One region of the Slackia heliotrinireducens DSM 20476 genome, then DNA from elsewhere that is predicted to be linked to it. Evidence: predicted binding sites of a transcription regulator. Region 1 holds the regulator's gene; the other holds the start of a gene.
The links. The regulator LexA, encoded in region 1, represses DNA repair genes until DNA is damaged. The targets are predictions, from matches to a motif close to CNAACANNTGTTNG.

Region 1 (3,417 bases):
CCACTGGCTGCCAGTCCACGTTTTCGACCTTGGCGATAACCAGCTGGGCGATGCGGTCGCCCACGTTGATTTCGAAATCCTCTTTCGAATCCAAGTTGATGAGGATGACCTTGAGTTCTCCGCGATAGTGGCTATCGATAAGGCCTGGGGCATTGACGACGGAGATGCCGTGCTTAATGGCGAGCCCGCTGCGGGGCATGACCAGACCGGCATAGCCCTCGGGTATGGCCACGGCCAGGCTGGTTGCGACCAAAGCGCGCTCGAAAGGCTTAAGCACCAGGTTTTCAGTGGCACGCAGGTCTACGCCGGCATCGCCATCATAGGCGTAGGACGGCACAACCGCATCTTCGGCAAGTTTCTTAATGGGAACGCGCAGTTTCTGAGACATGTTTACTCCAGTCCTTTCAGAGCATCCTCGAATTCCTCGATGCTCTGAAAGTCCTTGTAAACGCTGGCGAAACGAATATATGCCACGTCGTCCAAACCACGCAAACGCTCAAGAACCATGTCGCCGAGCTCCTTGGAGCGGATTTCGTTCTTGCCGGTGTTGCGCAACTGAGCTTCGATGCTATCGATGATCTCGGTTTTCTTCTCATTGGGAATATTCGGGCGTTTCGCGCAGGCGATAGAGATGCCGCGGTAGAGCTTCTCGCGACTGAACACCTGGCTGGTCCCGTCGGCCTTGATGACGATAAGCGGGCTGTCTCCCAAACGTTCGTACGTCGTGAAGCGGGTTCCGCACTTCAAGCATTCACGCCGACGGCGGATGGAATTGTATTCTTCCGACGGACGAGAGTCGACGACTTTCGATTCGGGATGACCACAAGATGGGCAACGCATGCAATCCTCCATTCGGGACATAGTCACCATGACCACAAAATGTTGTGGTCATCATACCCCGTCATATCGATTATGACAACAGAATTTCCAATCTACCTGCAACGTCGCTGAATTCCCATATATAGTGAAATATGCTGCATGTTAATCGATACCCAGATATTGTTCCCCCTTTCATGCACTCCAACTCTGACGCCGCGCCATACATACAAGACCGGCCAACGAGACGAAAAACTCCGCCGATCTGAAGCGACGGAGTTTTCACGGATGTCTCGCAGCAGGAAACGCAGCAAACCGCTGGAGACGAGAATTGTCGGACTAACGGTCCTTCCCGATTAGAGAAGGATAAGGGCCAAACCAAAAGCGAACATAAGTGCGCCGAACAGCACATACTGGTGCGCTTTGGACAGGTCCAGTGGACGACCTGCGATGGAACCGTATTTCAAATCGTCGCGCATATTTGCGAAACCGGTTGCCTTGGCAGCGAATTTCAGGTCGTCAAGAAAAGATTGTGGCTGGTCAGAAACTGCGCCGCCAGGAATAACCTCCAAGACGGGACGCTTGCTGTTGTACTTGAGGGCCGAGGAGCCGTTCGTATATGTATGCATGTCCTGGCGTGTCATGTTTCTTAACTCCTTACTTGCACGAACCTTTGTTCGGGTATATAATAAAGCGAACAAAGGTTCATGTCAACAGATTTTTAATACAAATGTTCGTATTAGGAAGGCCACCATGACTGTTCGTAAAAAAGACTCCACCAAGCTCACCAAGAAGCAGACGGCTGTGCTCGATTGCATCATCGCCACCATCGAAGAAACCGGCATCGCCCCCACCGTTCGCGACATCTGCGACAGCATCGGGCTTTCGTCCCCCTCCACCGTGCATGTGCACCTGAACAATCTTGAGGAGAAGGGCTATATCCATCGCGACCCCCTGAAGTCGCGCTGCATCACCGTGCTGCGTACCTCCGACGGCGAAACCTATGGAGGCACCGCACCAAAGGGCCAACCAGCCCACAACGATTTCGTCGGTCAGGGTGAATTCTCCAACGTGGTCAACCTGCCGGTCGTCGGCAACGTCGCTGCTGGCGTGCCCATTCTTGCCGAGCAGAACATCCAGGAGACCATCCCCCTGCCCACCGAAATCGTCGGCGATTCCAGTTCGTTTTTGCTGAAGGTACGCGGTGACTCCATGATCGAAATCGGCATCAACGACGGCGACTTCGTCGTGGTGAAGGAACAGCCGAATGCCAACAACGGCGATATCGTCGTGGCCCTCGTCGAAGACGGCGCAACGGTCAAGCGCTTCTTCAAAGAGCGCGATCACATCCGCCTGCAGCCAGAAAACTCCACCATGGAACCTATCATCGTTCGCGAGAACGTCTCCATTGCAGGAAAGGTCGTTGCCGTGTTCCGCCGTCTGTAACGTACAAACGGACTGCGCATAAACAAACAACGGCTCCTTACAGGAGCCGTTTTCATATAGGAATCAGCATCGGGTTGCTATTGGACCGAATACTGGCCCAGCAGAGCTATCAGATCCCGTGGTGCTCGCAGCGTCAGACGCGTACCGTCCTCCCCGTAGCTTTCCGCAAGCACCGTGCAACGCTCGTGCACCAAAGACACCACGCTGCCTTTCGAATAGGGCACCAGCACATCCATGAGCTCCTCCTGCGCGGCGACGGCGCGGGCCAATGCGTCTATCAAACCGTCGATGCCCTCGCCGGTTTCAGCGGACACCAGAATGGCCATCGGATAGCGGGAGGCCAGGATAGCGCGGTCCCCTTCGTCCACCAGGTCGATCTTGTTGAACACGACGAGCCGCGGAATGTCCTGGGCGCCGATCTGCTCCAGCGTGTCACCTACGGCGTTCATCTGCAGGTCCCGTTCGTTCGAAGACGCGTCCACCACATGCATGATCAAATCGGCTCCGCGAATCTCATCCAGCGTGCTGTTGAACGCTTCGACCAGCGTCGTCGGCAGCTTCTGGATGAATCCGACCGTATCGGTGATGGTCACCTCGCGGCCTTCAGGCAGCACCAGCTTGCGCGTGGTGGAATCCAACGTGGCGAACAGCTTGTCATAGCTCAGCACTTCGGCATTGGTCAGACGGTTGAGCAGGCTTGATTTTCCTGCATTGGTATACCCCGCCTCTGCCACCTTGAATATACCCGAGTCGTATCGCGCGGCACGTTGGATCGTGCGCATCTGCGCAACCTGCTCCAGCTCCCGGCGAATGGACGTGATGCGCTTGCGGACCATGCGGCGGTCCACCTCGAGCTGGCTTTCGCCTTCGCCGAAGCGGGAACCTACGCCGCCGCCCATGCGGTTGCTGGCAAGATGCGCCCACATGCCGCGCAGACGCGGCAGCAGGTACTGGTTCTGAGCGAGCCTGACCTGCAGGCGGCCTTCCTTGGTGGTGGCGTGCAGGGCGAATATGTCCAGAATAAGAGCGGTGCGGTCGATGACCTTCACGTCCTTGGGCAGGACCTTCTCAAGGTTGCTCTGCTGCGAAGGCGTAAGCTCGTCGTCGAAGATGACCACGTCCGCCGAAAGGGACCGGCACATCGAGGCGATTTCC
Region 2 (3,417 bases), 1.2 Mb from region 1:
ACCTTCTCCTCCACAAACCACCGAGGGTCCTCGAAGAACAGGTAGGTGACCCGCTCGCCGATACGAATGGTGTAGCGGATGCCGTCGCCGCCTGTTTTAAGGGATGCCGCCCGCCTTACGTCTTTCACCTGGTCGATGCCGAACACGCGGCCGTCGTCCCACTCGATGGATTCCGGCATAAGCCGCCCGTTCGCATCGAAATGGGCGTTGACTGCCACGTAGTGCTTCTCGCGTCGCATGACGCCCCGCGCACTCATGAGGCGCTCCTGCTATGGGCGTCGGGCGCGAAGAACCCGACGGGGTGGATGATGTTGTCCCGTTTGATATCGAGGCCAGCCATGGCTTCGTCCGAAAGCTCCACCATGCGTTTCACGCATCCGTTTCCGAAACGCCGTCGCAGGTCGTCGATGGTGGCGTCTAACCGCTCAAGCGATTCCCGGGCCGCCACATCGCCGAACAGGTCTTCCTGTACAGGAAGGTCGGCCGAAACCAGGTTGCACGCCCGCACGCCCAAGGCCCTCACGGGATGGATACGGTCGAGGGGTTCGTTCGCTCGAAGCAGGGCGAACGCCGCGCGGGAAAGCTCTTCGGTGATGTTGCTGGGAGCAGGCAGCGGCGCCTGCCGCGTGTAGCCCAGCAGGTCATGCCCTCTGACGCTGATGGCGATGGTGCGCGCCCGCATCCGGCATTCCCTCAGCCGCTGCGCAACCGATTCGGATAGCAAGTATATGAGGGCTTTCGCCTCTCGTTCGGTCACGAGGTCGTGCGGTGCCGTGAGTCCGTTGCCAATGGATTTGATGGCATAGTCCGCATCGGCTTTCGCGGGATCCATAACCTTGACGGGGCTTATGTCCTGGCCATTTGCGAACATCTTGATGATGCCGCCCATCTTGCCAAGCCGCCGCTGCAGCAGCGTGTCGGAGGCGCAGGCCAGATCCCCGATGGTGAATACCGCAGAGGAGTTCAGCTTCGATTTGGTGGCGCGCCCTACGTAGATGAGCTCATCGACCGGGTGCGGCCATACGATGCTTCGAAAGTTGCGCGGAGTTATACGCATGATGCCGTCGCCCGGATCGGTGTCGCTTCCGAACTTGGCGAACACTTTGTTGAACGACACACCTACCGATACGGTAAGCCCCAGCTCCGCTTTGATGCGTTCGCTGATTTCTTCCGCAACGAGCATGGCATCTCCGCCATGGAGGTGCAGCGTATGGGTGAGCTCGATCCAGCTTTCATCCAATCCGAAAGGTTCGACCTGGTCGGAATATTGGTAGTAAATCTGCCTGGCGAAGCGAGAATACCGCAGGTAGGATCGGTAATCAGGCGGTACGAAGATGATATCCGGGCATTTCTCCTTCGCCTGCCATAAGGCCTCGGCCGTTTTGACCCCGCACGCTTTCGCCTCGCGGCTTTTCGCAAGGATGATGCCGTTGCGGCGCTCTGGATTGCCTGCGACCGCTATGGGCCGGCCTCTGAGGGATGGATTTTTATGCTGCTCGACCGACGCATAGAACGCGTTCATATCAACGTGCAGAACAACGCGTTCCGTCATGAAAAACCTCCTAAAATAAAGAACGTTTGTTCGTGTTTTTGTGGTATCATTGTTGCAGCAAGAAAGGCTCTTGTCAATCGAACAAAATGTAGAGTTTCGCAGGTTGCCGTTTCGTTGTCCGCATTGTTCCAGATGGGCGTAGAATGGCTTAAAAAATGTAAGGAGGTTGAGTCATGCCGTATCTGCCTGTTCCTCAAAAGACTGCTTGGCAGCAGTCCAACGAAATCGACCTGAGCAAAACTGCCGTGCTCGTTATCGACATACTTGGCGGTAACGAAGGCACCGTTCCCGGTTTGGAAACCATGGCCGAAAATGCCGTCCGCATCGTAAAGGCGGCTCGTGCCAAGGGCGTGCCTGTCATCTTCTCTGATGACAACCACCTGCCGGAAGTCGATCTTGAGCTCACGCTATGGGGCGAACACGGCATGGTAAACACCCAGGGCAGCCTTCCTCTGGATGAGTTTGACGTGCAGCCTACCGACCGCATTATCCCGAAGCGGCGCTACAACGGGTTCTTCCAGACCGATTTGGACATTTCCTTGCGCGAGCTGGGTGTCGACACCATTATCGCTGTAGGGTGCGACACCAACATCTGCGTTCTGCAGACGCTGGCAGGGGCGTATTTCCTGGGGTATAAGACCATTGTTGCGGCGGATGCCACGGGAACGTTCCTCATCGGCACCCAGGAGGCGGGCCTTGAGTACTTCTCCCGCTGCTACGACAGCCGTGTGGTCGACACCGAAACCGTGCTGGGCTATCTGGCGTAGGCGGTCCAACCGTTAGAAAAGCAATTCAGCACGCCGTCCTGCATTGTGCGACATAGCGTGGCTGAAACAACAAGCTGAACAGGAGCGAGTTATGGCTAAACAAGAACCGTCCATCGATCAGTGGCTGAAAGAGGCCAAGCAGGATCCGAAAGCTGCACAGTGCGGCATGTATCTCACGCATAACGGCGTGGTGCGCGCCACTCCGAAAAAACAGGTGCGCGAAGGCGTCGAGGGCTTGGGCGAAGTGGTCCAGGTGGATTTCTCGTATGATGAGGAAGGCCTGCAGAAGGCCATTGAAGAGGCTCTGACCTGGGACGGCGTGTATTACGTGCGCGTGTGGCTGAACGAGGGCGTGTGCAACGTAGGCGATTCGCTTATGTATGTGCTCATCGGTGCCGACATCCGCCCACGCTGCATCGACGCGCTGCAGAAGCTGGTGGGCCACATCAAGAACAACCTGGTGGTGGAGCGCGAAATCTTCGCATAGACGTAAACTCGTTTACGACGCTTGAGCCGTTGGAACATGTGCCAGCGGCTCAAACATTTCGCCTTTTCAATCCAACGGATGGGTGGTTTTGTGGCAGATTGCGAATATACAGAGCTCTTCAATTCGTGTCTGCTTGACATTAACCCCTTGGCGCCCACGGTGGATCCCGACGAGTTCCGTCGAATCGTGGACATGCTCGAATGCGACGAGCTTACGGCGTTGTACGTGCTGGGCACGCATGTGCCGCCCGAACATGCGCTTATACTGAACAGAAAACTACCGCCCAGCATCCTCGAAAACAGCTATTTAGTTAAACAAGTCAAAAAAGACCTGGTCACAGTGACCGAGCTGGCCAATACGTTCAAAGTGCCGGTGAGCGAGGTGTCCGATTTCCTGCGGCATGCTCCGCTAGATTCTCGGGGGCGTTCGTCTTGGCTGGACAAACGGATAGCCGCTTGGGAGCGTCTCGGACGGCGTCTGGCAATGGCGGATGTGATCGACGTCGTTTGGGGCAGTGGCTCAGACTCGGACGAGGTGCGGGCCGTTAAGGCGCACACGCAAGCCATGCCTGATGGTGAATATGCATGGCTCGCACTCGGTCAGACTGTTCG

Region 2: SHEL_RS10885 (Y-family DNA polymerase) is a predicted target of LexA. The motif match lies at 1,572-1,585, and genes of this name have one in related genera.

The regions. Positions count from the first base shown of each region.
Region 1 covers NC_013165.1:1,234,167-1,237,583, reverse strand. The annotation lists gene dut (dUTP diphosphatase) at 1-388, opposite strand, end outside; gene nrdR (transcriptional regulator NrdR) at 391-840, opposite strand; gene SHEL_RS05295 (hypothetical protein) at 1,173-1,460, opposite strand; gene lexA (transcriptional repressor LexA) at 1,570-2,262, shown strand; gene hflX (GTPase HflX) at 2,340-3,417, opposite strand, start outside.
Region 2 covers NC_013165.1:2,453,018-2,456,434, reverse strand. The annotation lists gene SHEL_RS10890 (hypothetical protein) at 1-257, opposite strand, end outside; gene SHEL_RS10885 (Y-family DNA polymerase) at 254-1,552, opposite strand; gene SHEL_RS10880 (cysteine hydrolase family protein) at 1,726-2,319, shown strand; gene SHEL_RS10875 (molybdenum cofactor biosynthesis protein MoaE) at 2,411-2,806, shown strand; gene SHEL_RS10870 (hypothetical protein) at 2,897-3,417, shown strand, end outside.